Regions from separate parts of the Methylobacterium sp. 77 genome, predicted to be linked through region 2. Evidence: riboswitches for the same ligand, from Rfam matches in the RefSeq annotation. Region 2 holds a riboswitch; the other holds the start of a gene.
The links. Region 2 has a riboswitch for cobalamin ahead of A3OK_RS0118895 (TonB-dependent siderophore receptor). Riboswitches for the same ligand answer to the same signal wherever they lie in the genome.
Positions count from the first base shown of each region.

Region 1: it holds a riboswitch for cobalamin, as region 2 does, so the genes downstream of both, A3OK_RS0114380 (CbtB-domain containing protein) here and A3OK_RS0118895 (TonB-dependent siderophore receptor) in region 2, are expected to answer to the same signal.

Region 1 is NZ_KB910516.1:3,039,461-3,054,664, forward strand. It holds gene A3OK_RS0114355 (cobyric acid synthase) at 1-969, opposite strand, end outside; gene A3OK_RS0114360 (hypothetical protein) at 1,027-1,758, opposite strand; gene A3OK_RS0114365 (hypothetical protein) at 1,895-2,311, opposite strand; gene cobO (cob(I)yrinic acid a,c-diamide adenosyltransferase) at 2,369-2,974, opposite strand; gene cobU (bifunctional adenosylcobinamide kinase/adenosylcobinamide-phosphate guanylyltransferase) at 2,971-3,504, opposite strand; cobalamin riboswitch at 3,590-3,787, shown strand; gene A3OK_RS0114380 (CbtB-domain containing protein) at 3,843-4,019, shown strand; gene A3OK_RS0114385 (CbtA family protein) at 4,050-4,829, shown strand; gene A3OK_RS0114390 (DUF1636 domain-containing protein) at 4,837-5,274, shown strand; gene cobW (cobalamin biosynthesis protein CobW) at 5,271-6,305, shown strand; gene A3OK_RS0114400 (DUF4349 domain-containing protein) at 6,458-7,231, shown strand; gene cobN (cobaltochelatase subunit CobN) at 7,245-10,622, shown strand; gene A3OK_RS0114410 (hypothetical protein) at 10,619-11,899, shown strand; gene A3OK_RS0114415 (precorrin-8X methylmutase) at 11,896-12,528, shown strand; gene A3OK_RS0114420 (precorrin-2 C(20)-methyltransferase) at 12,528-13,319, shown strand; gene cobJ (precorrin-3B C(17)-methyltransferase) at 13,316-14,074, shown strand; gene A3OK_RS0114430 (cobalt-precorrin-6A reductase) at 14,155-14,904, opposite strand; gene cbiE (precorrin-6y C5,15-methyltransferase (decarboxylating) subunit CbiE) at 14,949-15,204, shown strand, end outside.
Region 2 is NZ_KB910516.1:3,967,922-3,983,125, reverse strand. It holds gene A3OK_RS0118900 (PepSY domain-containing protein) at 1-1,289, opposite strand, end outside; gene A3OK_RS0118895 (TonB-dependent siderophore receptor) at 1,283-3,484, opposite strand; cobalamin riboswitch at 3,783-3,984, opposite strand; gene A3OK_RS0118890 (TonB-dependent siderophore receptor) at 4,081-6,486, opposite strand; gene fhuB (Fe(3+)-hydroxamate ABC transporter permease FhuB) at 6,738-8,756, opposite strand; gene A3OK_RS0118880 (ABC transporter substrate-binding protein) at 8,749-9,678, opposite strand; gene A3OK_RS0118875 (MFS transporter) at 9,668-10,957, opposite strand; gene A3OK_RS0118870 (siderophore-interacting protein) at 10,999-12,066, opposite strand; gene A3OK_RS0118865 (GNAT family N-acetyltransferase) at 12,686-13,465, shown strand; gene A3OK_RS0118860 (non-ribosomal peptide synthetase) at 13,543-15,204, opposite strand, start outside.

The DNA of each region.
Region 1 (15,204 bases), 930 kb from region 2:
ATGCGCGCGGATATCCACGTCCCAGCCCTCGCGGCGCAGGGCGTCGAGATCGTCGATCGTGGTCTTCGAGCCAGGAAGCAGGACGAGGGCGACGTCGCCGGGAATCGCCTCGCCCGGCCGGACCAGCACCACCTCCACTTCCGGCTCGGCCCTCAACGGATCGAGATCATCGAAATTGGCGATGCGCGGCAGCACCGGCACCGCGATGCGGATCCGGGTCCGGGCGGAGGACGCGGAACCGGCGAGACCGAGCGCATCCTCGGCCGGCAGGCGCGCGGCCTCCGGAAAGTGCGGCACGAGGCCCAGGGACGGCCAGCCGGTGGCCTCGGCGATCATCGCCATGCCATCCGCGAACAGTGTAGGATCGCCCCGGAAGCGGTTGACGAGGAACCCGGCGATCATCGCCGCATCCTCGGCGTCGATCACCGCCTTCGTGCCGACGAGGCTGGCGATGACGCCGCCCCGGTCGATGTCGCCGAGCAGGATCACCGGCGTGTCGGTGGCGCGGGCGAAACCCATATTGGCGATGTCGCCCCGGCGCAGGTTGACCTCGGAGGCCGAGCCCGCCCCCTCGACGATGACGAGATCGGCCTCGCACTTCAGATGGTCGAAACTTTCCAGCACGGAGGCCAGCAGGCGCGGCTTCCAGGCCTGGTAATCCCTGGCTTTCGCGGTGCCGACCATGCGGCCCTGGACCACCACCTGCGAGCCGGTCTCGCTCTGGGGCTTCAGCAGGACCGGGTTCATGTGGATCGAAGGCGCCACCCGGCAGGCCCGCGCCTGCAGCGCCTGGGCGCGGCCGATCTCGCCGCCATCGGCGGTGACGGCGGCGTTGTTCGACATGTTCTGCGGCTTGAACGGGCGCACCCTGAGCCCGCGATGGGCGAAGGCCCGGCACAGGCCCGCCACGATCAGCGACTTGCCGACATCCGAGCCGGTCCCCTGGATCATGAAGGCGCGTGCGGTCATGCGGTCGGATCGGTTCCGGCGGAAGGAAGGGCGTTCGCTGGCCCTAGCATGCCGGTCTCACGGCCGCGACGGCGCGGCACAGGCCGGATCGACGGGCCGGGCGGCCCGCCGGAAATCGAGGATCGCCGAGCGGTACGTCTCCACCACCTCCGAGAACGGCAGCCGCTGCGCCGTGAACAGAACCGCGCGATGGCTGAACAGGCGATCGGGAATCGCGAGAGCCCCGCAGGTCGGGCCGGATGGAGGCGCCTGGTCCCATCCCGGCGGCAGAGGCTGCCACAGGAATTCGGCACCGACGGTCTGGCGCGTCGTTCCGAGCGCCTGGACGGCCCGGCCAAACGGCGTCTCGGTGGTCTCGAGGAGGCGGTTCATCTCCGGCGTCAGCCGCTCGGGCAGGTACCAGTTGTCGGCCTCCGACAGGACGTGGTCGCCACAGGCGAGCCGGACCCTGCGATATTTCAGAACGGTGTCCGGCCCGGCCTGGAGCCGCCGGCGCGTTTCGTCGGATGCGGGCGTATCGACATCGCGCAGGAGCGTCGCCGCGAGGCGCGGCGTCTCCGCCATGCCGTGTTCACCGCACCAGCCCTCCAGGGTCGCCGTGGCGCTGCGGCTCGCCAGGAGGCGGGCGTTCAACCCCTCGATCACCGCCAGCGCCTCGACCCGCCCGAGATAGGTGTCGGGCCAGGCGGCAGCGGGCTGCGCGGACGCCATCGTCGCCAGGCTCAGGAGGAGGATCGGCGCGGATGCGAGCGCGCGAAACAGGCGCGCAGCCGAAGCGGGACACAACATGTTTCGATGCCTTCCAGGGCCGTCCGTCGCAGGATGTGGCATCGCAGCCTCCGAGCTCGAGCGAGGCGCCGTGGCGCTGATCTTTCCCATCGCGTTTCTCGTGGAGGGCGCCGCGCCGGATCGCGGATGCCATCCATCAGGGACGAAGATGCTGGGTCGCCTTCTGCTGCTGATCGAGCACGCTGGCAATCAGGGCGTCGCATTCCGGCTTCGCACCGTTGCAGACGGCCCTCAACTGGACGTCGATCCGATCCCCCGTCTGAACAACCTGGCGGCAGATGAAGGCCGGAAACTGACCGGATTTCGGTTTGGCGAAGGTCCAGAGGATCATGCGGCGCGGTTCCTCCGCGGCGATGAAGTCGGCGGTGTCCAGCACCACGCGACCGCCCGCGCGGGTGATGTCGCCGACGATCCGATCGATGGAGGACGCCTCGTACCCACAGAGCGGAGCCGCGCTCGCGGGTGACACCAGGGCCGCCATACACAGGATCGGAAGCCAGCGGACCATGTTCACACCTTCCGGTTGCAGAGCGACGAGGAGCGCAGATTTCACGCGCGCGATCAATCGGACGATGATCTCCCTCCACCGGAGTCGAGAGACATCATCCCCTCAGAACTCGATTCCCTCCTGCGCCTTCACGCCGGCGGAGAAGTGGTGCTTGACGCTTCCCATCTCGGTGACGAGATCGGCGGCCTCGATCAGGGCGGGCTTGGCGTTGCGGCCCGTGACGATGACGTGGAGGTCTGGACGCCGCGCACGGAAGGCGGCCACCACTGCGTCGATGGGCAGGTAATCGTAGCGCAGGGCGATGTTGAGTTCGTCGAGGAGAACGAGGCGGATGGTCGGATCGGCCATCAGCTCCTCGGCCTTGGCCCAGGCATGCTCGGCGGCGGCGATGTCACGGGTCTTGTCCTGCGTCTCCCAGGTGAAGCCTTCGCCCAACGTATGCCACTCGATCCGGTCGCCGAAGGCCTGGAGCGCGTGCTTCTCGCCGGTATCCCAGGCGCCCTTGATGAACTGGACCACGCCGACCCGCCAGCCATGGCCCAAAGCCCGCAGGAGGAGGCCGAGACCGGCGGTGGTCTTGCCCTTGCCGGGGCCGGTATTGACGATGAGAAGCCCCTTCTCGATCGTCTTGCCCGCGACTTCGGCGTCCTGGACGGCCTTGCGCTTCTCCATCTTCTCGCGGTGGCGGTCGGCCTCTGCGTCGCTCATGCGGCTGCTCCGGGTTGGGGTTTCACGATCATCGGCAGTCCCGCCACCATGAACACGACATGGTCGGCGCGCGCGGCGAGGCGCTGGTGCAGGCGGCCGGCGGCATCGCGGAAGCGACGAGCCAGTGCGTTGTCCGGCACGATGCCGAGCCCGACCTCGTTGCCGACCAGCACCACGGGTCCCGGTGCCCGCTCGCAGGCTTCGATCAGGGCGGCACTCGCCGCCTCTACATCGGCCTCGGACAGGATCAGGTTGGTGAGCCAGAGGGTGAGACAATCGACCAGGACCGGCCCGTCCGAAGCGGCGATGGCCTGCGCCAGATCGATCGGCACGTCCCGCGTGATCCATTCGGGCGGGCGCCGCTCGCGGTGGAGGGCGATACGCTCCCGCATCTCGTCGTCCCAGGCCTGCGCCGTGGCGAGGTAGAGCCAGGGCGCGGGACAGGATTCGATCATGCGCTCGGCATGCAGGCTCTTGCCCGACCGCGCACCGCCGAGCACCAGGGTCATCCGGGGGGAAAGCTGCCGCATGGCTCCCTTTAGCCCGAAATCACGCTGCGTGGTCAAAGCCGGTAAAACGCCGGGGCGACGCGTTGTCAGCGCTGGCGCGAGCGCGTAGAAGCGAGGTTCGGACGGTGCCCCGGAAACGGGGTGAAAAGGGAATGCGGTGAGAGGCGTCGAGCCCTGAAACCGCAGCTGCCCCCGCAACTGTGAGCGGAGACGGACCTGCCATCGGCCACTGGAGCAATCCGGGAAGGCGGCAGGACCGGACGACCCGCGAGCCAGGAGACCTGCCATCCGAAGGGGACCGATCGTCCTCCCGCTCTATCCTCGAATGCCGCCGGCGGGGCGGCTGGAGACCTGACACGATGAACACGAACACCCTCGTTCTCACCGGCACCCGCACCAACGAGCGCCTCGGCGCCGTGCTCATGGCCGCCTTCCTGGGCCTCGGCCTCGTGTTCATGGCCGGTTTCGCCCCCGCGATGGCGCTGCACAACGCCGCTCACGACTTCCGGCACGCCCAGAACTTTCCCTGCCACTGACCGCCTCGCGCTCAGGCAGGACCTGACCCCATGATCATCCGACTCGTGTCGGCGGCCCTGGTCGCCGGCTTCCTCGCGGCTGTCGTCGCGACGGGGCTTCAGCTCGCCCTCACCTCGCCGCTGATCATCGCGGCCGAGCGCTACGAGAGCGGCGAGGCCACGGCGCCGGCCGCGCAATGGATACCGCGCGGCGCGTCTCCGGCTTCCCTCATCGTGCCGGTTCATTCGAGCCACGAGCATGGCGGCAAGACCGAGGGCGTCGAAGGCGGCGAGGTCGCTCCGGCCTGGCAGCCCGCACCCGGCCTGCCGCGCATGGCCTTCACCGCCCTGGCGACCCTCGTCGGCGGCGTCGGCTACGCGCTCCTCCTCGGTGCGGTGCTTCTGGCCTGCGGCCGCGAGCCGAGCCCAGAGACGGGCCTGCGCTTCGCCATCGCCGGTTTCCTCGCCGTGGCCCTCGCCCCGGCCCTGGGCTTGCCGCCGGAGCTTCCGGGCATGGAGGCGGCACCGCTCGCCGAACGCCAGTTCTGGTGGATCATGACGGCGGCGGCGACCGGCATGGGGCTCTACCTCATCGCGATCCGGCGCTCCTCCATCGCCATCGCGGGCGGCATCGTCCTGCTCGTGGCACCTCATCTCGCCGGGGCGCCCGAGACGAGCCACACCGCCTCCGCCCTGCCGCCCGGCTACGCGGCGCAATTCGCCGCGCGCTCGCTGGGCATCGCCTTCGTGTTCTGGGCGGTGATCGGCCTCGCCTTCGGCTGGGCCTGGAACAGCGTCGGGCGCAAGAGCCCGGCGTCGTCCCATGCCTGACGAAAGCATGCCTGACGAAGAAATGCGCGACGGGGTTTTGCCGGCGGACGGTCCCGTCGTGCTCTATGTCTGCGCCACCTGCCGCACGGCCGGCGATACATCCGAGCCCCGCGCCGGTGCCCGCCTCGTCTCCGCGCTGCGGGACGCGGTGGCCGAGGCCGGCACCGATGGCGTCACGGTCGAGAGCGTCGAATGCCTCTCGGTCTGCAAGCGCCCCTGTACCGTCGCCGTGGCGTCCGAAGGTCGCTGGACCTATGTCTACGGCGACCTCGACCCGATCGAATCCGCGAAGACCATCCTCGCGGGCATCGGCCTGTATGCGGCCACACCGGACGGTATCGTGCCCTGGAAGGCGCGGCCGGACGCGTTCCGCAAAGGCGTCGTCGCCCGCATTCCCCCGTTTCCTCCGCCCCGCGCGGACAGAATTCCGGACGCCGCCGAATGAGCATCGTCGAGAAGATCCCCTGCACCATCATCACCGGCTTCCTCGGGGCCGGTAAGACCACCCTCGTCCGCCACCTCGTCGAGAATGCCGGCGGACGGCGCCTGGCCATCATCGTCAACGAGTTCGGGGATATCGGCTTCGACGGCTCGTTCCTCGCCGCCTGCGGCATCGAGGGTTGCCAGGACGAGGACATCGTCGAGCTCGCCAATGGCTGCATCTGCTGCACCGTGGCCGACGATTTCGTGCCGGCTCTCAACAAGCTCCTCGACCGGGCCGACCCGCCCGAGCACATCCTCATCGAGACGTCCGGCCTCGCCCTGCCGAAGCCCCTGGTCCAGGCCTTCCACTGGCCGGCGATCCGCTCGCGGGTGACGGTGGACGGTGTCATCGCCGTGATCGACGGACCGGCCGTCGCCGCCGGCTTCTTCGCCGACGACCCGGCGGCCCTGGCCGCTCAGCGCGCCGACGATGCCAGCGTCGACCACGACAATCCGCTGGAGGAAGTGTTCGAGGACCAGCTCCTCTGCGCCGACCTCGTCGTGATGAACAAGGCCGACCTCCTCGATGAAGCCGGCAAGGCCAAGGTCCGCGCCGAGGTGGAGCGCCAGCTTCCCCGCGCGGTGAAGATGGTCGAATCCGACCACGGCCGCCTCGATCCGCGCGTGATTCTCGGGCTCGGCGCCGCCGCCGAGGACGATCTCGACGCTCGCCCCTCCCATCACGGCGAGGGCGAGGACCACGACCACGACGATTTCGACTCGGTGGCCATCGCCGTGCCGGCAACCGTGAGCGCCGAGGATCTGGCCGCCCGCGTGGCCCGTGCCGCCGAGACCGCGGGCGTCTTGCGCATCAAGGGCTTCGCCGAAGTCACCGGCAAGCCGATGCGACTCGTCGTCCAGGGCGTCGGCGCCCGTATCGCCCATCACTACGACCGCCCCTGGCGCGGCACCGAGAATCGTGACGGCCGGCTCGTCGTGATCGGCTTGAAGGGTTTCGACCAGGGGGCGGTGGCATCCGCCCTGGCGGGGTGAGCCTGTTGGCGGCCCGGATGGTCCGACAGGTCCTGAATGGCGGGCGTCGAAGCGTCCTGGCCGCGTTCGGACTGGCGTGCCTCGCCACAATCGGCGGCTGCGCCGATTCGCGCCCCCGCAATCCGGAATCTGGCGCCTCTGAATCCCGTACGATGGCACGCCTCAATCCGGTCGCTCAGAAGACCGATGCGAAGCTCGCCTATACCCACGATCTGACCATCGGCTTGCCGCCGGAGCGGGTCTCGGCGCATTTTGAGGCGGCGCGAGACAGGTGTCTGAAGGACGCCGCCTTGAGCTGCGTCCTCGTCGCCTCGTCGATCGATGACGGCCCACGCCCCTCAGGTCGACCACAGGCGCAGGTCCAGGTCCGGCTGCCGCATGAATCGGTCGCGCCCTACATCGCCTTCGTCACAGCCCCTCTTCCCGGCGAGGCGGCGGGCGATGTCGTGCTGCGGCGGCAGTCGACCCGTGCCGACGACCTCACCACCGCCATCGAGGATGGCGGGCGTCGGTTGGCGCAGCTCACCGCCTATCGCGGCCGCCTCGACGAACTCGCCGCCAAGCCCGATCCGCGCGCGGAGGACCTGATCCGCATCGCCCAGGAACTGGCGCAGGTCCAATCGCAGATCGAGGAGATCGAGGCCAAGCAGCGCGGGCTGAACCAGCGCGTCGACACCGAGATCGTGTCCGTCGCCCTGCAATCCGACCAGGCTCGCGCCGGGCCTTTCGCCCCCGTCGAGGAAGCCTGGGCTCAGGCGGGCCAGACCTTCGGCGCCAGTGCGGGATCGGCCCTGCGCTTCGCCATCGCCAGCCTGCCGTGGCTGCCGCTGGTGATGATCGCGGTGTTCCTGATCCGCGCGCTGTGGCGCCTTCGCCGTCGCCGACGCGCCAGAATCGGCAAGCCGTTGACCGAGGCGCAGCCATGACGGGGCGCCGCTCATGCATCTGATCCGCGTCGACACGGTCAGTCTCGACGAGGGCGAGGCCGCCATCGATCTGGGCCAGGCGCCCGGCGACATCGTGTTCCTGTCCTTCACGGATTCGGACCTGTCCGGCATGGCGAGCGCCTATGCGGCGGAGCGGGATGCGGCCGGGGGCGGGGCCGAGTTTCCGACTCTCCGCCTCGCCAAGCTGGCGCGGCTGCGTCACCCGATGTCCGTCGATCTCTACGTGGACGGTGTAATCGCGCGCTCGAAGATCGTGGTCATCCGCTGCCTCGGCGGCCTCGATTACTGGCGCTACGGCATCGAACGCGCGGCAGCCAGCGCCCGCGCCAACGGCGTGACGCTCGCCGTGATCCCGGGCTGCGACAAGCCCGATCCACGGCTCACGGCTTATTCGACGGCCTCACCCGAACTGGTGGAGATTCTGGAGGGCTATTGCCGGGCGGGAGGGGTCGACAACCTGCGCCGGATGATCCGGCGGCTTTCTCTCGAGATCGGATATCGTGTCGAGGCGCCGCCGCCGCTTGCGCTGCCACGCGGTTTTGCCTGGTGCCCGACCTGCGGCCCGGTTGCGCACGAGACCGCCCTTTCCGCGGCGGGGGCGGGCCGTCCCCTCGTCCTGATCCTGGTCTATCGCTCGGCCGTGCTTGGCGGTGACACCCGGCCGGTGGCGGACCTCATCGCCGCCCTCGAGCAGCGTGGGATCGGCGCCGCGACGGTCGCCGTGGCGAGCCTCAAGGACCCGCTCGCACTGGAACCCGTACAGGCGGTCATCGCGGCGCGCAGGCCCGACATCATCATCGCGGCCACTGCCTTCTCGGCGCGGGAGGATGCCGCCTTCGTCCTCGACGCCGCCGACGCGCCCATCCTTCAGGCCTTCACGATCGGCGCATCCCAGGATGCCTGGGATGGCTCGGCTCGGGGAATGAACGCCGCCGACCTCGCCATGCAAGTGGCCCTTCCCGAATTCGACGGGCGGCTGTCGGGCTTCCCGATTTCGTTCAAGGAGGACGGGCCGGAGATCGACGGGTTCAGCGAGCGCCGTGCCGTGCCGTTCACCGCCGGGATCGCCGCCCTGGCCGACCGGGCCGCGGCCTGGATCGCCCTCAAGCACCGGCCGCGCGCCGCGCGCCGCATCGCCCTGGTCCTGTCCGACTATCCCGCCCGCGGCGGCAGGGCCGGATTCGCCGTGGGGCTCGACACGCCGGCAAGCGCGGGGGTGATCGCCGAGACGTTGGGTGACGCCGGTTATTCCCTCGGAACGCTTCCAGGCCCCGATGCGCTGATGCGCATGCTGACGAAGGACAGTCCGACTTTCGCAGTGCCGCTCGACGTCTATCAGCAGTGGCTCGCCACGCTCGCGCAGGACGAACGCGAGACGCTGGAGCAGCGATGGGGCAAGCCCGAGGCCGATCCTGTCTGCGTCACGGGCGCGTTCCGCTTCCCGATGGTTCTGGCCACGCCTGCCTCGCACGAACCACCTCGGGACGGCGTTGCAGATGGCGACAAGGGAGGGCGTCTCGCCGTCTTCCTTCAGCCCGATCGCGGCCGGGCGGCCGACCGGAAGGCGGGGTATCACGACCCGGACGAGCCGCCGACCCATGCCTATCTCGCCTTTCATCTCGGATTGCGAGAGCGCTTCGACGCCCTGATCCACCTCGGGACCCATGGCACGACGGAATGGCTGCCGGGCAAGGCGGTGGCCCTGTCACCGGCATGCTGGCCCGCACGGGCGATCGGGCATCTGCCCGTCATCTATCCGTTCATCGTCGATGATCCCGGTGAGGCGGCCCCGGTAAAGCGGCGCCTCGGTGGCATTGCGCTGGGACATCTGACGCCGCAGACCGAATGCGCCGGGCTGACCCCGGCAGCCGCGCGGCTGCGCGAACTCGTGGAGGAATATTCCTCGGCCAGCGTCCTCGATCCGCGCCGCGCCGCGATCATCGCCCAGGCGATCCTCGACGATGCGCGCGATGCTGGCCTGCTCGGCGGTGCCGGAATCGACGCGGACACCCCCATGGCCGATGCGCTCACGGCCCTCGACGCGCATCTGTGCGACCTCGGCGAGGTGACGACTCGCGACGGCCTCCACGTGTTCGGCGAGGCGGCGGACGAGGCACCCGACAGCGTGAGGGCCTGCGCGGCGGCCGAGCGTGCGGGATTGCTCGCCGCCCTCGACGGTCGTTTCGTTCCGCCCGGCCCCGCCGGCTCGCCCTCGCGCGGGCGGACGGATGTGATGCCTACGGGGCGCAACCTCACCACCCTCGATCCGCGCAGCCTGCCGACGCGGGCCGCCACTTTGCTCGGGGCCAAGGCCGCCGACGCGGTGGTGAGGCGCTACCTGCAGGACGAGGGCGAGTATCCGGCCCGCATCGTCATGGATCTCTGGGCCTCGCCAACGCTTCGCACGGGCGGCGAGGACGTGGCGCACGCCCTCGCTCTCATGGGCGTGCGCCCGACCTGGGACCATGCCTCGACCCGCGTCACCGGCTTCGAGGTGCTGCCGTTGGCGCTCCTCGACCGGCCGAGGATAGACGTGACCCTGCGCGTCTCCGGCGCGTTTCGCGATACCTTTCCCGAGACCCTGTCGCTCCTCGCCCGCGCGGCATCGGCCGTCGGCGAACGCGACGAAGAGGACGACGAGAACCCGCTCGCCGCCGCGCGCCGCCGTGGCGAGGCCTCTTCCCGCGTCTACGGCGCTGCGCCGGGCCGCTACGGCGCGGGTGCCGGCGAAGTCGCCCTCGACGGAGCCTGGAAGAGCCGGGACGATCTCGGACGGGCCTATCTCGAGGCGACGTCGCATGCCTATGGCGGCGCGCAGGACGTGGCGGATTCCGGCTTCGCCGAGCGCGTCACCCAGGCGGACGCCTATGTCCACGCCTTCGATGTGGCGGAGCGCGACCTCCTCGACGGCGACGCCGCGGTGGAAGCGATGGGCGGGTTCTCCGCCGCTGCCGCCCTCGTTGGACGCGCGCCCATCCTCTACAGTCTCGACGTGGCCGACCCGGAGAAACCGAAGGCCCGCACGGCCCGCGAAGATGCCGCCCGCCTCATCGGCGCCAAGCTCTCGAACCCGCGCTGGATCGCCGCCCAGCTCCGCCACGGCTATCGCGGCGCACAGGAGCTGGCGCAGGGGGTCGACGCCGTCTTCGTTCTCGCCGCGACCACGGACGCGGTCTCCGATGCGGATCTCGATCGGCTCTACGGCGCGATGATCGCCGATCTCGACACGTTCGATGCTCTGCGCGCCGCCAATGCGGATGCGGCCCGTGCCATCCTGGAGCGGTTCGACGAGGCGCGCCGTCGCGGCCTCTGGACCACCCGCCGCAACGCCATCGCCGCCGACGAGCTGATGCCGGAGGCGGCCGAATGAACGCCCCGCGCCGGGTCTCGCCGGAGCCCGCGCGTCGGGGCTGGTGCCCTAGTCTGGCCCGCCCGATGCCGACCGGAGACGGGCTGCTGGCCCGCATCCACCCACCACTCGGCGTGATCTCGCCCACCCAGGCACGGACGGTAGCGACAGGTGCGCGCCGGTACGGGAACGGCCATATCGATGTGACCGCGCGGGCCAACCTGCAGGTCAGGGGTGTGTCCGAGGAGACCGGTCCGAAGCTCGCGGCGCTGCTCGATGTGGCCGGTCTGGGCGATGTCCGCAACGATGGCGGTCCACAGCGACTGACACTGACGGCACCATTGTCCGGACGGGATGTGATCGCCCTCGCGCACGCGGTCGAACAGATCGGCGTGGGCATCCCCCACCTGCCGGCGAAAGCCGTCGTGACGATCGAAGCCGTCGCGACCTTGCCCGTTCGTGGACAGCCGGAACGCGCTGGGGATTTTTGGGGAACAGAGCCGGATATCCGGCTCGTCGTCGTGGCGCCTGATCGCTTCGCCGTGGCCTTTGCCGGTTCGGACTGGCACGGCGACATCGAGGTGGAGCGGCTTCCGGTGATCGTCGGTGCCGCTCTGCGCATTCTGGCGGCAAGCGGTCAACGGCGGATGCGCGACCTTCACACGGGCGATCTGGCAGCCTCCCTCGGCCTTCGCTCCCGTTCGATGCCACCGCTCTCACCGTTGCGGCCTGCCGGCATCTCGCCATTGGCCGATGGCAGGACCGCTCTCCTCCTCGACACGCCCTTCGGGCGCTGCACGGCGGACGCCCTCGACAGGCTCGCGGATCAAGCGGAGGCCATGGACAGCGAGATCCATCTCTCGCCGACCCGCGGATTTGCCATCCTCGCGGCCGATGAAACCGCCCTTCGCTCAGCCCGAGATGCCCTCGCCGACCTCTTCATCACCGAGCCCGACGATCCGAGACGCGCAGTGGCCGCCTGCCCCGGCGCGCCGGCCTGCGGTTCCGGCTCGACATCGACGCTCGTCGACGCAGCGCGGCTGGCTGCTGTTTTCGAGCCCCTCGCGGCAAGAGGCTTGTCGGCCCATGTTTCGGGCTGTTCCAAAGGCTGCGCGCATCCGGGTGCCGCCTCGCTCACCCTCGTCGGACGCGATGGGTACTACGGCATCGTCCTCGACGGACGGCCCGATGCGTTGCCGACGACGCTCCTCACTTTCGACGCGGCGCTGGACCGCGTAAGGAGTGCCGAATACCCCCGGCTCGACGCCCTCGCACACGCTTTCAGGACACAGACATGAGTTCGCGCCTCGACTATCTGCGCGACGGCCAGGCGATCTACGCCCGCTCCTTCGCCATGATCCGCGCCGAGGCCGACCTCACTCGCTTCAACGGCACCGCCGAGCGCGTCGTCGTACGGATGATCCATGCCTGTGGCATGACCGACCTGCCGAAGGACGTCGAGGCCTCCGAGGACTTCGCCGCCAGCGGCGAGGCCGCGCTGAAGGCCGGCGCACCGATCCTGTGCGACGTCCGAATGGTCGCCGACGGTGTCACCCGCTCCCGCCTGCCAGCCGACAACCGGGTGATCTGCACCCTGACCGATCCGCGCGTGCCAGGGCTCGCCGCAGAGATGGGCACCACCCGCACGGCCGCCGCGATGGAACTCTGGCGCGAGCATCTTCCCGGCAGCATCGTTGCCGTCGGCAATGCACCGACCGCTCTGTTCCGGCTGCTCGAACTGCTGGACGAGGGCGTGGCCCCGCCGGCTGCCGTCATCGGAATCCCTGTCGGATTCGTCGGTGCCGCTGAATCGAAGGAGGCGCTCGCTCGCGACGGGCGTATACCCTTCATCGTCGTCCACGGCCGCCGCGGCGGCAGCGCCATGACCGCCTCGGCGATCAACGCCCTCGCCAACGAGATCGAGTGATGGATTCGAACGAGCGGCCTCGCCCCGCCGATTTGACGGAGTTCACCGACATTCCCCGGACAGTCACCACCGGCACGCTCTACGGCGTCGGAATGGGACCGGGCGACCCGGATTATCTCACCGTTCGCGCCATGAAGCTTCTCGCGGAGGCACCGGTCCTGGTGCATTTCTGCAAGAAGGGGCGTCGCGGCAATTCCCGCACCATCGCCGACGCGGTGATGCGCGATCCCGCCCGCGAAATGCCGCTGGTTTATCCCTACACCACGGAATTGCCGCCCGAGCACGGCGAGTACGTCTCGGCGCTGGCAGCCTTCTACGAGGACGCGGCGGCGCAGATCGCAGACCATCTCGACGCCGGGCGCGACGTGGCGATCCTGTCGGAGGGCGATCCGTTCTTCTATGGATCCTTCATGCACCTCTGGCGCCGCCTGAAGGACCGCTTCCCGGTGGAAGTGGTGCCCGGCGTGACGGGAATGTCCGGCTGCTGGACGAGGGCCGGCACCCCGATCACCTGGGGCGATGACGTTCTGACGATCCTGCCGGCGACCCTTGGTCATGACGCCCTGGTCGAGCGGCTGCGCATCACCGACGCCGCCGTCATCATGAAGCTCGGCCGCCATCTGCCGAAGGTCCGTCAGGCACTGGCCGAAACCGGCCTTCTCGACCGTGCCGTCTATGTCGAGCGCGGCACGATGGCCGGCGAGAAGGTGATCGCACTGGCCGAGAAGCCCGACGACGAGGCCCCCTACTTCTCCATGGTCCTGGTGCCCGGCGAAGGGCGCCGTCCGTGACCGGCTCCGTGACGGTCGTCGGCCTCGGGCCGGGCGATCCGCGCCTGCTCACTCAGGCGGCGAGCGAAGCCCTGGCGCAGGCGCAGGACCTCATCGGCTACATTCCCTACGTCGCCCGCGTTCCAGACCGGCCGGGGCTGACCAAGCACGCCACCGATAACCGCGTCGAGATCGACCGTGCAGGCCACGCCCTCAAGCTCGCCGCCTCCGGCCGCAGGGTCGCGGTAGTGTCGGGGGGCGATCCCGGCGTCTTCGCCATGGCGGCGGCGATCTTCGAGGCCGTCGAGAACGGCGATCCGGCATGGCGTCATCTCGCCATCACCGTCGAGCCCGGCATCACCGCGATGCTGGCGGCCGCCGCTCGCCTGGGTGCTCCGCTCGGCGGCGATTTCTGCGCGATGTCCCTGTCCGACAATCTCAAGCCGTGGGAGGTCATCACCGCCCGGCTGGACGCGGTGCTGCGCGCGGATTTCGTGATCTCGCTCTACAACCCGATCTCTTCGGCCCGGCCGTGGCAGCTCGGCGCCGCGCTCGGCCTCGCCGCCGAATACCGCTCACCCGAGACACCGGTCGTCTTCGCTCGCGCCGTCTCGCGGCCGGACGAGGCGATCCGCATCCTCACCCTGGCACAGGCACGGGAGACGACGGCCGACATGGCGACGATGGTGATCATCGGCGCCTCGGCCACTCGCCTGATCGCACGTGGCGAGGACGCACCGCCCTTCGTCTACACCCCGCGCAGCGTGCCGGCGTAAGAATGGGCCGCCTGCTGCCGCCCTCGACCCAACCCGATCGCCTCACCCGGCGACGCCCGCCTCGCGGGTATCTCGAGGTGCTAGGAGGAACGGCAAGGATCCAGGCGTGTGCTCAACCACGCCAGTGCTCCCGCAGCATCCGGCACGCTGGCCACGTCCGGCTTGGCCGGCGGCCTCAGGATGATCACCGGCAGTCCGGCCGCACGGGCCGCTGCGATCTTGCCATAGGTGGCCCCGCCGCCGGAATTCTTGCTCACGAGAACCTCGATCCGTCGCTCGGCGAGGAACGCCGCCTCCGCGGCCTCGTCGAATGGCCCGCGCGCCGCGATTTCCGTGAGGCGGGGAACCGACAGGGCATCGCCGATCGGCTCGATGGCGCGGACAACGTAATCGTGCTGCGGAGCAACCGAGAAGGCCCCGACCTCAAGGCGGCCGATCGTCAGGAACACGCGCCGGGGCGCGGGGCCGAGAGTGAGCGCAGCCTCCGCCATGGTATCGACCTCGGTCCAGCGATCTCCCTCACACCGCTCCCAAGGCGGACGGCGGACGGCCAGGAGCGGGACCGCGGCGCGTTGGCAGGCCAGCGCCGCATTGCCGCTGATCCGCGCGGCGAACGGATGCGTCGCGTCGATCACGGCCTCGATGCGGTGATCGGTGATCCAGGCCGCGAGTCCTTCGCTGCCGCCAAATCCGCCGATGCGGGTGCGCACCGGCTCGCGCTTGGGCGCGCTGGTGCGTCCGGCGAGCGACAGGATCGCATCGATCCGTGCATCGAGCGCCTTCACCAGGGCGCTCGCCTCGCTGGTACCACCGAGGATCAGAAGTCTCATCGTCGTCGGTTCACCGGTCATCGTTCGGAGACGGAGCCTTCTCCATGAGCGACGACGCCCTGTCGAGCCTATCACCCTGGCTCACCATCGTCGGGATCGGCGAAGACGGCCGCGCCGGCCTCAGCCCCGCTGCCATCGCCGCCCTCGACGAGGCGGGAATGGTCTATGGCGGCAGCCGGCACATCGCCCTTGCCGCACCGGTGAATGCGGACGTTCGGGTCTGGCCGCGCCCGATCTCGGATGCCTATCCCGGCCTTCTGGCCCGGCGCGGCCAGCCGACCTGCATTCTCGCCACCGGCG
Region 2 (15,204 bases):
AACAGCCAGCGGTTGGCGCGGCCCGACCGGTCGAGGCGGTTCAGGATCTCGCCGCTGCGCGGATCGACATGCAGCCACGTCGCAGCCGGATCGGCAAAGCGCAACCGCAGGACAGGGAGTGTCCCGCTCGTGAGCGGTGACCAGTAGAGGTCGTGCGCTTCCAGGCGCTCGACGCCCTCCAACCTCGCCCCCGCCATCGCCTCGCTCGCGGCGGCGAGGATCCGCGCCGTGTCGGGGGCCGCTTCGACCGCGTCCGCGCCGGTGCCGGAGAGGCCCATCGCGACCCAGCCCCCGCCGATGCGGATGAAACGCAGGCCGAGCGGCGCCCGTGAGCTGATCGCGCGAAGGCCGGCGGTATCGAGCCCGATCGGCGCCGGCGGTCCGGCATAGGCCTCGCGCAGGTCGGCGGGCGGTGCGAGGGAGGCGAACCAGCGGTTCGGGTTCATCGAGAGCCAGCCGCTGACGATGAAGGTGGTGAGCCCGATCCCGCCGACGAGCCCGGCGAAATGGTGCCAGCGCGCCATCCCGCGATAGGGCGTAACGCGCCCCCTGGCGTAGCGGTGCCGCAGGCGCAGGCGCCAGAAGCCGAGGACGAGCCCGGTGAGCGCCGTGCCCGCGGCGATGCCGGAAACCCACAGCACCACGTCGCGCCACAACACGGCGCGGGCGCGAAGCGGCGTGAGATAGACCCAGTGGGTGACGGCCCCGACCCAGTTCCATCCGCGCTCGAACCGCGTCGTGTCGAGGGCGATCTCGCCCGTCGCCCGCGAGACGTAGAGCTCGGTTCCGGCCGCGTCGTTCAGCGCGACCTTGTGGAACGGCCGCAGGGGATCGTAGCGCGCCGTCACCGTCCATTGGTCGCGCCAGACCCGCGTCACCGATGCGCCGGGGCCGGCACCGGCGAGGCGCCGGGCCGCCTCCTCGTCGACGGGCCCCGCCACGGCGCCTTTCCGCGCGGAGAGGGTGATGCGCCGGCCGTCCGGGGCCGACATCCGGTAGACCGGCACGTCGCCCCGCATCTCGAGATCGAGGCTGCGGGGCATCCGTGTTTCGCCCGACGCGGCCAGGGCCTCGTCCGGCGAGACCGCGACCTCCTCCCAGGCCATCGGGCGCAGCCGGGCGAGGCGTTCGGCCTCCGTCAGGCTCGGGAACGGCACGTAGAGCATCACCAGCCCGGAGCCGATCCACAGGGCGAAGAGCAGCCCGGTGGCGATGCCGAGCCAACGATGGCCGAGGATCAGCCATCGCTTCACCGGTTTGACGAGGCTCGATTTGACGAGGCTCACCATGCGACGCTGTAGGCGACCTCGAACGAGCGCGGTCGCCCGAGCAGCCAGTTGGTGCCGATCCCGTCTACGGCGTTGCCGCTGATCGCGTAAGTCTTGTCGAACAGGTTGTAGACGCGAAGGCTCAGGCGCGAGGCCGGGGTGACCTGATGGTCGAGGCCGAGATGGGCCAGGGTATAGTCGGGCCGCGGCGCGGTGTTGGCGAAATCGCTGAAGACCCGGCCGACATTCTGCAGCCCGATCCGGGCCTCCCAATCGCGGGTGAAAGCCCAATTGAGCCAGACATTGGCGACGCGCTGGGGCACGTCGACGGGCTGGTTGCCGGCATAGGAGACGGAGCCCTGCCGGAACTCGTCGTATTGCGCGTGGAGCAGGGCGAGGTTGGCGTCGATGCGCCAGCCATCGGGCAGGCGCAGGGCAAGCGCGCCCTCGACCCCGTGCGAGGATTGTTGGCCCACCTGCGTCGAGACCGTGGGCTGGCCCGGCACCGCCGAGATCAGGTTGTCCTTGACGATGCGGTAGCCGGCGACCGTCCATTCGAGGGCGCCGCCGAGGGCGAGGCCCTTGGCCCCGACCTCGACCTGCTCGCCGGTGGAGAGATCGAACCCGGATAGCGACTGCGACAGGCTGATGAGGCTGCCGACCGGATCGGTGGCGGTGGCGTATTGCACGTAGAGCGCCGAGTCCGGCGTCGGGTTGTAGACGAGGCCGAAGCGGTAGCTCAGCGCCTCGAACGAGCGCTCGAAGGTCGCCCCGGTGACGAGGTTGCGGCGATGCAGGGTCGGCGCATCGAACCGCACGCCGGTGAGGAAGGAGAGCTGCTCGCTCAGGATCAGCCGGTTCTCGGCAAAGACCGACGCCTGATTGGTGCTGGTGGCGTAGGCCGGACTCGCCCGGCCATTCGCCGGGAAAGTGCCCGGATCGAAATTGAACGGGTCGACACTGGTGACGAGGCTGCCGCCCGCGCTGGAGAAGTTGTTGGTGTGGCGGAAATCGACGTGGTTGACGTCGAATCCCACCGCGAATTCATTGCGGAAGCCGAACAGGCTGCCCTTGAACGCCGCGTCGAAGCGGTTCCCGACCTGTTCCTGCTGGTGGTAGATCTCGAGGTAATCCGAGCGGTCGATGAGCCCGGTGGAACGGTTGAAGCTGTATTGCTCGACATCGAGCCAATGGCGCCGGCTCTGCAGCCGGTAGGCGGTGTTGCGGATGGTGATGTCGGCGCTGGGCGTCCACTCGGCCTTGAGCTGGGTCCAGTTATCGGCCCAGGTCACCTTGGCGCCGTCGACATTGTAGTTGTTGTAGCGCAGGGCCTGGACGATCTTGCCGTTCACCAGGGGCGTACCCCAGTAGCGGGCCGGTTCCTGATAACCGAGATCGTGGCTCAGGGTGACGGCGAGATCCGGGTTGAGCTGGAACAGCAGCGCGCCCGAGACCGCGAGGTTGCGGAAGTCGCCATTCTGGTTCAGCCAGCCGCCATCGCGGTTGCCGCTGACATTGAGGCGGTAGGCGACCGCGTCGCCGATGGGACCGCCGAGATCAAGGGCGAGGCGCGCGAGCCCGTCCGACCCGGTGGCGACGCGGGCGGCGTGGATCGGGGTGAAGCTCGGCTTCTTCGAGACCACGTTGACCACGCCGCCGATGGCGCCGTCGCCGTAGAGCACGGAGGCCGGGCCGCGCAGAACCTCGATCCGCTCCACGTTCCAGGTGTCGAACGGGAAGGTCACGGTGCCGGCGCCGACGAACAGGCGGGTGCCATCGTAGAGCTGCTGGATCGAGTTCGGGCCGGCAAAGCCGCGGCTGGAGAAGGCGCCGTTGCCATTGCCCGGCGAGGCGATGGTGGTGATGCCGGTGGCGTTCTGCGTCACCGCCTCGACGACCGTGTTCTGGCCCCGGATGCGGGCGGTCTCGCCGCTGATCACGTCGAGGCTGGCGGGGGTCTCCAGCGGCGTCAGGCCGAGGCGGCTGGCGCTGCGGGACGGCGTGGACAGGTTGAGCCCAACGGGGCTCGCCCGCGTCAGGCTCACCCCCGTTCCCTCGACCGAAAGCTGGTCGAGGGTGACGGCATCCTGCCCGCGCGCCGCGCCGGCCAGCATGGTCGAGGTCGCGAGGGAGAGCAGCAGCGCGGCGCCCTGCCGGCGCGAAGCGGAGGGTAGCCGGATTGCTGGACGCGAAGGAGGGACAACGAGTGACGTCATGGTCGTTCTTGAAAACCGGATTGGGCGCTGGCCGGCGGCCACCATCCCTCTCGCGAAATCGTATGTTATAACGTTACATTATACCATTCACTAGGGAGTCGACGCGCGCGGGACCGGACGGTCTCGGGCTGCGGCGGCGCGGGATGGCGTCTGCAGCGGAAGGAACAGGGACGATCGGGCATCGAGAGCTGACGGCGGGCGCGGAACGGCGCAGTGGCACGTCACCGCGAACGAAGCCGATCCATGCCCGAGAGCATGCTCCGACACCCCACCAGGACACCCCGCCCGATGCGTTTCGCGTGTGACCACGACTGACGGCAGGTCTCCTGGCTCGCGGGTCGCGGCCCTCTCATCGTCTTCCCAGATGCCGGAGCACCCAGTGACGTGTTGATGATGGGCTCGCCGCTTACAGTTGCGGGGGCAGCCGCGGCATCGGAGCGAACTCCTCACCGCATTCCCTTTTGATCCTCCGGGGAGGAACCGTCACGGTCACGCTAGGCGACCGCGGAGAGCCGCGTCAACGACACCGGGGCAACACGGCACAAGAAAAACCCCGGATCTTTCGATCCGGGGCGAAGACGTCGATGCGGGTCGGCCTACCAGCGATAAGTGACCGAGCCGGTGATGCGGCGGCCGTCGCCGTAATTGCAGCCGACATACGTTCCGAGACTCGCGCAGGTGCCGACATAGACCCGGTCGGCCAGGTTGTTGGCCGCGACCTGGAAGCGCCAGCCTTCGTAGGAATACCGGATCGACGCATCCATCAGGAAGTAATCCGGCACGCGGATCGTGTTGGCGGCGTCGGCGAAGGTGTCGCCGACGTAGCGGACACCGAAGCCGAAGCCGAAGCCGCGGAACGGCCCCGTCTGGACGGTGTAATCAGCCCAGTTCGAGATGACGTATTCCGGGACCTGGATCGGCCGGTTTCCGACGGCGCTGCCGATCCCCGAGGGCGGCGTATCCTTGGTCACCTTCGCATTGAGGGCAGTGGCGGAGCTGATGAGGCGGAAGCCTTCCGCGAGCTCGATCGTGGCTTCGGCCTCGATGCCCTTCACCGCGATCTCGCCGGTCTGGTAATAGGCCTGCTGCAGCGGATCGGTCGAATCGAAGGTCAGGGCATTGGTCTTCTTGGTGTCGAACACCGAGACGAGCAGGGTGCTGTTGGACCCCGGCGCCTGATACTTCACGCCGCCCTCGATGGTCTCACCGATCTCGGGCTTTGCGGGCGAAATCGAGTAGGTGCCGGGAATGGCGGCACCGAGGGCGCTCGGCGTGCTCGTCTGAATGTAGAACGGCAGGACATTGAACGAGCGGGCGGCGGCGACGTAGGGCGTCAGGCCGTTATCGAAAAGGTACGAGAGGCCCACGCGACCGCTGTAGGATTCCGCATTCTGGTTCACGCCGAAATTGGTCGGGATCCCGTTGGCGATGCCGTTGGCGTTCAGGAAGGTTCGCACGGCGTCGATCGCCGGGTTCTGCACGTCGGTCGTCGTCTTCACCCAGTCGTAGCGGGCATTGGCGCTCAACAGGAAGCCGTTGGCGAACTTGACCTGATCCTGGGCGTAGATGCCGGTCTGCTCCTGCGACAGGTTGCTCAACAGCGTCCTGCGGAGTGGCCCGATGGCGGATCCGTAGCTCGGGTTCAGCACGTCGATCGGACCGACCAGCGTCGTCCCAGGGCCGCCGAAGAGGAAGTTGGGATCGAAGAACGACTGCGTCGGGCCGCCGAACTGGTCGCTCTTGTGCTTGATGTTGCTGTAGTCGACCCCGAGAAGGGCAGTGTTCTTGAACCAGTCGAACACGTGCTCGTGCTGGATCTGGGTGTCGACGGTGAAGACGCCGTAATCCTCGCGCCAGATCTGGGCCGAGCGGTTCAGCAGCGAGGGCGAAGCCAAATTGTTCAGCCCGGTCGGGTAGACGCTGTTGTAGTCGGTGCTGGCATGGGCGTAGCGCAGGTTCTGGCGCACGGTCCATGCGTCGTCGAAGCGGTGCGAGAACTCGTAGCCGGCCATGGCGCGCTCGGCCTTGAAGCGGCTGAAATCGGGCTCGCCGAGGAAACGGTCGCGCAGGTTCGCCTTCAACGGGTTCGAGCCGTTGGTGTAGTATTGCGGGATCAGGCGGTACTTATCGCCGGTCGTGTCCTTCTGGTAGCTGCCGAGCAGGGTCAGGCTGGTATCGGCGGAGGGCCGGATCGTCACGGCCGGCGCGATGTAGACACGGTCGAGATCAACGTAGTCGGACTGGGTGCCGCCGTTCCGCAGGAACCCGGTGATCCGGTAGAGGATCGTCTTCTCGGGGTTGGCCGGGCCGCTCAGGTCGAAGCCGAACTGCTTGCGGTTATAGGTGCCGTAGGAGCCGAAGATTTCGCGCAGCGGCACGTCGAGGGGCTTCTTGCTGACGAAGTTCACGAGGCCGCCCGGATCGTTCAGGCCGTAGAGACCCGAGGTCGGCCCGCGCAGGACGTCGATGCGCTCGATCCCGTAGGGCTCCTGCGGGAAGCCGGAGAAGCTAGTGATGGGAAGGCGCAGGCCGTCGCGATAGACGCCGCGGATGGTCTGGTCGAAGCCGCGGATGATGAGCTGGTCGAAACGCCCGTCATCGCCCTGGGGGGACGCGTAGACGCCGGCGGTGTAGGCGAGCGAGTCGGCTAGGCTCTGCGCGCCGCGATCCTCGAGCTGCTTCTGCGTCACCACCGAGATCGATTGCGGGATCTCGCGCAGGTTGGCGGTGGATTTCGTGCCGGTGGCGCTCCGGGAGACGATGTAGGAATTGGCCGCGGTCACGCTGTCGCTGGTGCTTCCCACACCGCTGCCCGAGCCCTGCACCGACAGCGTGTCGAGCTGGACCGAGGCGCTGCCCGCGCCCTGCGCGAGGGCCGCGCCGCTCCACAGGGCGGGGGACATGGCGAGCATCGCCACGGTCGAGACGCCGGCGAGGGACCGCGCGCCCTGACGGGTCTTGCGCGAGAACTTGCCGGAGGAGAACGGCATGGCATCAGACATAGAGAAGACCTTGGTCATCGAAAATAAAGCGCAGATGTGAGCTTGAAAGAGCGAGTCATCTCTGTTGCCGCATCGCTTGGAACGATTCAAAAACAAAGATCGCGTTTCGCCAAGACAAATCCACAGCGCGTCTTTGTCAGCAAGACGAAGTTGTACTGCGAATGCGAAAGTTCTGGTTGCGTTGCCCCAGGAACACATTCGTTCTTTGGAATAATTCGAGTCCAAAGGGTCTTACGGGTGCCCGGATACGCTCAGCGGCGGGCGAGCAGCCACATCAGGAACGGTCCGCCGACGAGGGTCGCCACCAATCCGGCGGGAAGCTGGTAGGGGAAGAACGCCATCCGCCCCACGAAATCCGCCGCGACCATGATCAGCGCCCCGACGATCGCGGCGCCGGCGAGTTGCGGCGCCGCGCGGGTGAGGCCCAACAGTCGCGCCACCTGCGGCCCGACGAGGCCGACGAAGCTCAACGGTCCCGCCACCAGGGTGGCGGCGGCGGTGAGGATCGCCGCCAGGGCGAGGATGACGAGGCGGCTGCGGCGCAGGCCGAGGCCGAGCGAGCGGGCGCTCGGGTCGCCGAGCGGAAGCAGGTCGAGCCAGCGGGTCGTCGCGGGAAGGCAGGCGGCCCCGAGGACGAGGACGGCCATGGCGGCCACGGCATCCTCGGGCGCCACCCGCGCCGTGGAGCCCGCCGTCCACCCGAGCAGCATCACCACGGAGGGATCGCCGCTGATCATCAGGATGGTGAGGAGGGCGCCGAAGCCGGTGGTGAGGCCGATGCCGGCCAGCAGCATCTGCTCGGGCGCGGTGTCGGCACGCCGGCCGAGGCTCGCGATCGCCGCGAGGGTCGCGAGCGCCCCGAGGCTGCCGGCGCCGAGCAGAGCCATCCGGTCCGGCGTGCCGAGGACGATCGTGACGGCGATGAGGCCGAGGGCCGCGCCGGAGCTGATCCCGAGCACTTCGGGGCTCGCCAGCGGATTGCCGGTGAGGCGCTGCAGCAGAGTGCCGGCGATGGCCAGCATCGCGCCGGCCGCGAGCGAGGCGGCGACGCGCGGCAGGCGCCAGGGGAGCAAATCTTCGAGACCGGCGCCGACGCTCCAATGCCAGCCGGCCATGTCGCGGCCGAGAACCAGCGCGATGGCGACGAGGACGGCCAGCGCCGCCGCTCCCGCCAGGATCAGGCGCCAGGGCCGCGCGCGGCGGTAGGAGGCGCCGTCATCCTGGTGATGCGGCGAGCCGACGCCGCGCAGGCGCGGCAGCAGCCAGAGCAGCATCGGCACGCCGACGAGGGCGGCGAGCGCCCCGGTCGGCACCTGTGCCACCGGGGCGAGCGCCAGGACCACGGAATCGGTGAGCCAGATCAGGGCGCCGCCGAGAAGAGGCGCGGCGATGAGCCGGTCGCGCAAGGTGCGCGTGCCGGTGAGCCGGACCAGGATCGGCGCGGCGAACCCGACGAAGCCGATGACGCCCACCCCCGCCACCACGAACCCGCCGAGCGCCACGGCCACCGCCACGGCGAGGAACCGGACCCGGCCGAGGGAAAGCCCGAGGCTCCGCGTATTCGCCTCGTCGAGGTCGAGCAGCGCGAGCGGCCGCACCATCAGCGCCACCAGGATCGCGGCCACCGCGAGGCGGGGCGCGAGATAGGCCGGCGCGCTCCAATCGTTCATGGCGAGCGAGCCCGCCCCCCAGACGAACAGGCCGAACAGCCGCTCCTGGTGCAGGATGACGAGGAGGGTCTGGATCGCCCCGCAATAGAGCTCGACCACGAGGCCGGCCAGCAGCAGCCCGAGGGGCGCGAAGCCCTTGGCGCGGCCGAGCGCGAAGACGGCGAGCACCGCCAGGGCGGAGCCCGAGAGCGCCACCGCCTCGCGGCCCTGGGAGAACAGGCCGGGCGCGAACAGGGACGCCAGCGCCAGAGCGAGCTGCGCCCCGGCCGAGATGCCGAGCGTCGAGGGCGAGGCGAGCGGATTGCGCAGAACCTGCTGCAGCACCGTGCCCGACAGGGCGAGGGCAGCGCCGGCGAGCCACGCGGTGACGATGCGCGGCAGCACGCTCTCATGCAGGATGACCTGGGCGATGTCGGTCCAGTCGGGATTCCACAGCGCCTTCAGCGCCGGGCCGAGCGGCATGTCGGCCGTGAGCGTGCGCAGGGTGAGCAGCGCCGCGACGAGGGCGACCGCGCCGATGAGGAGCGCCGTCCCGCCGATCCGCGACCGGCGCGGCGCGAGGGCGGACAGGCCGGGTTCGGCCAGCTTCACCTCAGCCACCGGGACAATCCCGCTTCGAGAGCCCGGCCATCAGTTCGGCGAAGCGCGCGATGGCCGGGAGGCCGCCGTAGAACCAGACCGGGGCCACCACGTCGACCTGGTGGTCGCGCACCGCCGGAAGCGTCCGCCACAGCCGGCTGCCGGCGAGCGCCTTGGCCGCGTCGGATCGGATCGGCCCGATATGGACCATGCGCGCCTCCGCCGAACCGGTCGCGAGCTGCTCGATCCCCACCGCCGTGAAGCCGGAGGCGTTGCTGGCACCGGTCCAGGCATTCTCGATATGCAGGCGGTCGAGCACGGTCTGGAACAGGCTGGTGCGGCCGTAGACCACGACGTTGCGGTGGTCGACGATCCAGACGAGGTAGGTCGGATGCCGCGCGGCCGGGCAGGCGCTCGCCGCCGCCTCGGTGAGAACCGCCTCGGTCCGCGCCTCCAGGGCCTTGGCCTGCTCGACCCGGCCGAGGCGCAGGGCGATGCGCATGGTCTCCGCCTTCGCCCGCTCGTAGGGATCGCCGGCCGCATTGGCGATCGAGACCGCCTCCGTCGGAGCGATGCGCGACAGGAAGCTGCCCTGCGTCGCCACCTGGATCGGGTTGCCGAGGATCAGGTCCGGTTTCAGGCTCGCCAGCAATTCGAGGTTCGGCTCCACCACGAGGCCGAGATCGACCACGCCGTCGGGGAGGGCCGGCGACACCACGGTTCGGTTGTAATTCTCGGGCTGCGTCACCGCGATCGGCACGATGCCGAGGCCGAGGAGCAGCTCCACGGCGCTCCAGTCGAGGGCGGCGACGCGCGGCTGCGCGGGCATCGCCTGCGCGCGGACCTCTTCCTGCGCAGGGATGTCCTCGGCCCCTGCGGGAAGGGCGGCCAGGATGAGGAGGAGGCAGGCCGCCGGTCCGGCGGCAGCCCTCCTAGCGCGCATCGACCGCGGCCAGGGCGAGATCGTCCGCGATGACCTTCGTCTCCGGTGCCAGGCTGGCGCCTCTGAGGGCGGGCGTGAGCGCGGCGATGGCGGCGGTGGCGGCGAGGCACAGGCCGCCGCCGGCCACCATGGCGATCCGGGCGGAGGCGAGATGGGCCGTGGTCCCCGCCTGCATGCCGCCGAGGGCGGGGCCGATGGATTCCTCCAGGACCCACAGGCTCGAGACGCGGCCGAGCATCGCATCCGGTGTCGCGCGCTGGATCAGGGCCGCGCGCAGGATGCCGGCGAGGCTCGCCGCGGCGCCGAGGGCGGCGAGGCAGATCAGGGCGGGGATCATGCCGTCGCTGAAGCCCAGCGCGATGCAGGCGCAGGCCCAGATCGCCACGCAGGCGACGAGCCAGCGCCCGGCGAACGGGCTCGCTCCGGCCCGGCCCGAGCCGAGGGCGCCGACGAGCGCGCCGACCGAGGGGGCGGCATAGAGCAGGCCGATACTGTCCGGCCCCTCGCCGAGACCGTGGGTCGCGAGTTCGGGCAGCAGCACGTAGGGCACGGCGAGGACCAGCGCGACGAGATCGATCAGGAGCAGGCTCAGCACCAGGGGCGAGCGGGCGATGTAGCGCAGGCCGCCCATGAAGCCGTCCTCGTCGGCGGCGAGCGCGGTGACCGGCGTCCCGGCGGCCTGTTCGGCGATCGGCGGCAGGGCGGGCAGGAACGCGAGGACGACCGGCGTGATCCCGGAGATGACGGCCACGGTGCCGTAGCAGGCGACGAGCCCCGCGCCGGCGGTGATGGCGCCCGCCAGGAACGGCCCGGCGATGGCCCCGACCTGCGCCGCGACGGCGGTGAGCGCGGCGGCGCCCGACAGGTGCTCGCGCCCGACCAGCGCCGGGGTCGCGGCCATGATCGCCGGCATGCCGAAGCCGAAGGTGGAGCCGCCGACCACGGCCGCGGCATAGATCGGCCAGACCATCGGCTGGTCGAGGCCGGCATTGGCCATGAGGATCAGGATGGTGAGAAGATGCGCGGTGCGCGACCAGACCATGACCGCGCGGCGGTCGTAGCGGTCGGCGAGCCAGCCGCCGACGATGAGCGCCAGCGCCATCGGCGCGGCCACGGCGGCGTTGAGCAGCGCGACCTGCAGCGACGAGGAGGTCAGCGCGTACATCTGCAGGCTCACGGCGACGCCGAGCACCCCGAAGGCGAGGAACGAGGCCGCCCGCGCCGCATAGAGCAGCCGGAACCCACGGCTCGCGCGCAGGGGAGACAGGTCGAGCATCATGGGATCATGCCGCCTCTGATGACGCTCTGTCCGGTCACGCCTCAATCCTCGTCCTTGGCGTCTTCGTCCGCGCCACGCCGCCAATAGGCCACGGCGAGATGCTGGTCACGGGTCAGACCGCAGGTCTTGCGCCAATGCGCCCGCAGCGCCTTGAACGCATCGAATTCGGACGCTGCCCAGGCAAAGACCCTGCGATCGCGGGGAAACGGGATCGCCCGGACCGCATCCGCCAGCAGCGTGGTCGTGCCGGGCGGGGCGCCGTTGCGATGAAGCCAGCGCAGTTCCAGCCCTTCGGGCCGGTCGAGATCTTGCTCGTCGGCCGGCCCGTCGACCTCGATCACCGCGATCCCGGCCACGTGGCGCGGCAACCGCCCGAGGATGCGGCCGACGGCCGGCAGCCCGGTCTCGTCGGCGGCGAGGCAGTACCAGTCCGCCTCTCCGGCGCTGCGGCCGCCGGGGCCGAGCAGCCCGACCGCGTCGCCGACCTCGGCGCGCTTGGCGAAGGAGGCGCCGGGACCGGCATCGTGATGCATGACGAAATCGATGTCGATCTCGCCGGCCGCCACGTCGATGCGGCGGATCGTGTAGGTCCGCATCGAGGGCGCACCCTCGCCCTGCGGCCAGACCGGAATGCCGTCGATACCCGGAACCGGCCATTGCGGCACGTGACCCGCCGGCGGGATGATGAGGTGCACGTGCATGTCGAACGCATCGTAGCGCGCGAGATCCCGGCCGACGAAGGTGATCCGGCGCATATGCGGCGTGAGATCGACGACGCGCCGCACGCTGATCTCGCGCAGGCTCGGCAGCGTGCGGTCCTCGCAGCCGTCCCCGGTCCAGACGATGGACGCGTCCGTGGCGCCGGGCATCTCCTGGAGATGCGAGGCGAGCATGAATTTGACGACGGCCAGCGAGGTCTCGTCGGTCGCCTCCGCCTTCAGGGCGAGCCCGCCCTCCGCGGCCACCAGGGTGCCGGTTCCGACATCGAAATCGACCCGGCCGCGTCCCGGCTCGTGGAACACCGGGATGTCGTGTTCGAGAAAGTGCTCGCACAGGTCCGCGATGTAGCGGCCGGCATCGTCGAGACGCACCTGCGCTTCGGAAGCCATGGGAATCCCGGAAGTCATGTCAGTCCCGGAAGTCACGGAAGCCGAGGAAGTCACGGAAGCAATGGGGGTCACGAACGATGCTCCACGGTGGCGGGTCGGTATGGGGCCGAGCCTCGGATTTGCTGCAGGCAATAGACCAAGACGAAATTGGAGACAACGCGTGCAAGTTCTAATTTATTCACCGCACTTCGCCGTATAGTACAGAAAAATTTCCATTCATGATGGCATTCATGAATAGCGATATTCGAACATTGCCTTCGATCGAGCCTCTGATCGCTCGATGAGCCGGCCATGGCCCTCTGTTCATCTCGCCCTGATCGCGGCGCCCCGGACAGGAGACCCGACGCGACGAGCCGCATCCGGTGCCGTCCGTCGAAGACGGACACGCGCGGCCATCGCGCACAGATCCTGCTCATCGAGCGCATCGGACTGCATCTCCTCGCTCGGACAAAGATTCGTTCCGGATTTTGACGATCTGATCTGGAATGATTCCGTCTTTCTCGGTGTCATATCGACAGACAGAAACACCACCCCATATCCTCGTCTGTCCAAGGCGCGACATCTCGGGTGAAACCGGGGCATCAGGTCTTGGCTTTGTCGTGACGAGACGGGAGAAAGCATGGCCGATATCGATTTTCGAGAGTTGCTCGATGCCCATTGCCTGATGCAGTCGGGCTGCTACGTCTCGGACATCGAAATCGCCCCCGATGGCGGACGCTATCTCTGGTCGAGCGCCATCCCGGAGCCGGGATTCAATGTCGGCGTCGAGACCACCGACCTCGGCTGGGTGCGCGAGACCTCCGCGAAGCGCGGTCGGCTGCCGGCCCTCCTCGTCACCGAGGACCAGGCGGGCGAATTCGCGACCCATCCCGACCTGCAGGCGGCCTTCCCGACGCGCTGGATGATCCGCGATTGCAGTCAGGCGCAGGCGCCGTCCCTGCCGGAAGGGCTGGCCCTCGCGGAGGACGAGACGGCGGCGCCCGGCGAGGGCTACCTGTCGGTCTGCCGCGGCCTCTACGACGACGCGGGCGTGAATGCGATCGCCGAGGCCGTGTTCCTGCCGGTGCTGCGGGAGGCCCGGCCGGTCGATGGCGTCGAGGCGCACCACCTGACCCTCAGCGAGGAAGGCGTCCCGGTGGCCTGCGCCTCCCTCTACCGCTCGGGGCGCCTCGCCGGTCTCTACAATGTCGGCAGTCTCGCGACCCGTCGCGGACGCGGTCTCGGCGCCCTGGTCACGCGGGCGGCGATTGAGACGGCGAGGCGGGCGGGCGCAGGGACGGTCCTGCTTCAATGCGTGGCGGGCGGCCATGTCGAGCGGCTCTATTCCGGCCTCGGCTTCACCCATGCGGCGAGCCCGACGCTGATGGTGTTCTCGCCCGGTCCCGCCTCGGTGCGATGACGGGAGTGCGGCGGTGCCGACGCTCTCCTCTCCCCGCGGGCGGGGAGCGGCGTGAGGCAGCGATGGGCCCGATCGACTCATAGCGAGGCCGCGAAACTGTCGTGGAATGCGGGGGAATCCACGATCTCGCGATGGGTCACGCCGGGGATCACGGTGACCTGCTCGACCCGGCGCGAGTAGCGACCCCAATCGACGTGGTTGAGGCCGCGCTCCACCGACCGGCCGGCGAGCCAGACGCGGATCGGGCAATCGAAGCCCCGGGCCTTGTAGCGGCGATAGAGCAGCGTGTTGTCGACGAAGGTCCAGAGTTCGTATTCCTTGCTGCCGACACCCGGCCCGTCGAGGGGCAGCGGATCGGGGGCCGCCGCCACATAGGCGAGGAACTGCTCGGTCAGTTCCGGGTCCATGCGCCGGAACAGATCCTCCCAATCGGCCCGCATCGGCGAGCGTTCGAGCCAGGCCGCGACGCCGTCCTGAAGGCGGCGGCGACGCTCCGGAATCAGCACCGGCAGGGCGCCGACGGCGAAGCTCACGTCGATGTCGCAGACGTCGAGCATGCCGACGAAGGTGAGGTCGATGCGGGAGTCCAGCATCCGGGCCGCCTCGTAGGCGAGCACCCCGCCCCAGGACCAGCCGAGCATCGCGCAGGGTCGCCCGGCGCTCTCCTTCTCGATGATCTCCGCGTAGCGGGCGGCGATGTCCTCCACCGAGACCACGCTCTTGCGCGCATCGGTGAGCGAATAGCAGACGAAGCCGGTGACCGGCTGGTCCGGCCCGAGGCGGCGCACCAGCGGCGCGTATTCGCGCGTGTTCACCATCAGGCCGGGGAAGCAATACAGCATCGGCCGCTCGCCGGTCGCGCGCAGGCGCACCACCTGCGCGGTGCCGACCGCGTCGGCGATGAGCGCCGCCGCCAGGGTCTCGACGCTCTGGTTGTTGAAGATGTCGGCGATGGTCGGGCTGCGGTCCGGGAAGGCCGCGCCGAGGGCGGTGAGCACGCGCAGGGCGGTGAGCGAGTTCGCCCCGGCCTCAAAGAAGTTTCGATCGGGCGGGATGGCGGGGAGGCCGAGGGCCTCGGCCCAGATCGCGGCGACGATGGTCTCGGTGGGATCGAGCGGGCGCAGCGCCCCGCCCGTCGCCTCCGCCAGCGGCTCGGGCTCCGGCAGGGCGGCGCGGTCGAGCTTGCCGTTGGGCGTCAGCGGCAGGCGCGCCAGCGCCACGATCCGGCTCGGCACCATGTAATCCGGCAGCCGACGGGCCAGATCCGCACGGATCGCGGACGGGTCGAGCGCCGCCCCGGGCGCCGCCACCGCATAGGCCACCAGCATCGGCCCGGCCGGACCCCGGCGCAGGCTCGCCGCCGCCCCCGCGACGGTCTCCTGCGCCAGCAGCGCCGCCTCGACCTCGCCGAGTTCGATCCGGAACCCGCGCAGCTTCACCTGCGCGTCGGCCCGGCCGAGATAGTCCACCGTGCCGTCCGCCCGCCAGCGCGCCAGATCCCCGGTCCGGTAGAGCCGCCCGCCGGGCCGGCCCGACAACTCCGGGAACGGATCGGGGATGAACCGGTCCGCGCTCTGGCCCGGCTGGCCGAGATAGCCGCGCGCCAGACCGTCGCCGCCGAGATGCAGTTCCCCGGTGACCCCCACCGGCACCGGCTGCAGCGCCGCGTCGAGGATGTAGGCCCGGCGCTCGCCCACCGCCCGGCCGATCGGGGCATAGGCCCCCTCCACCGCGGCCCC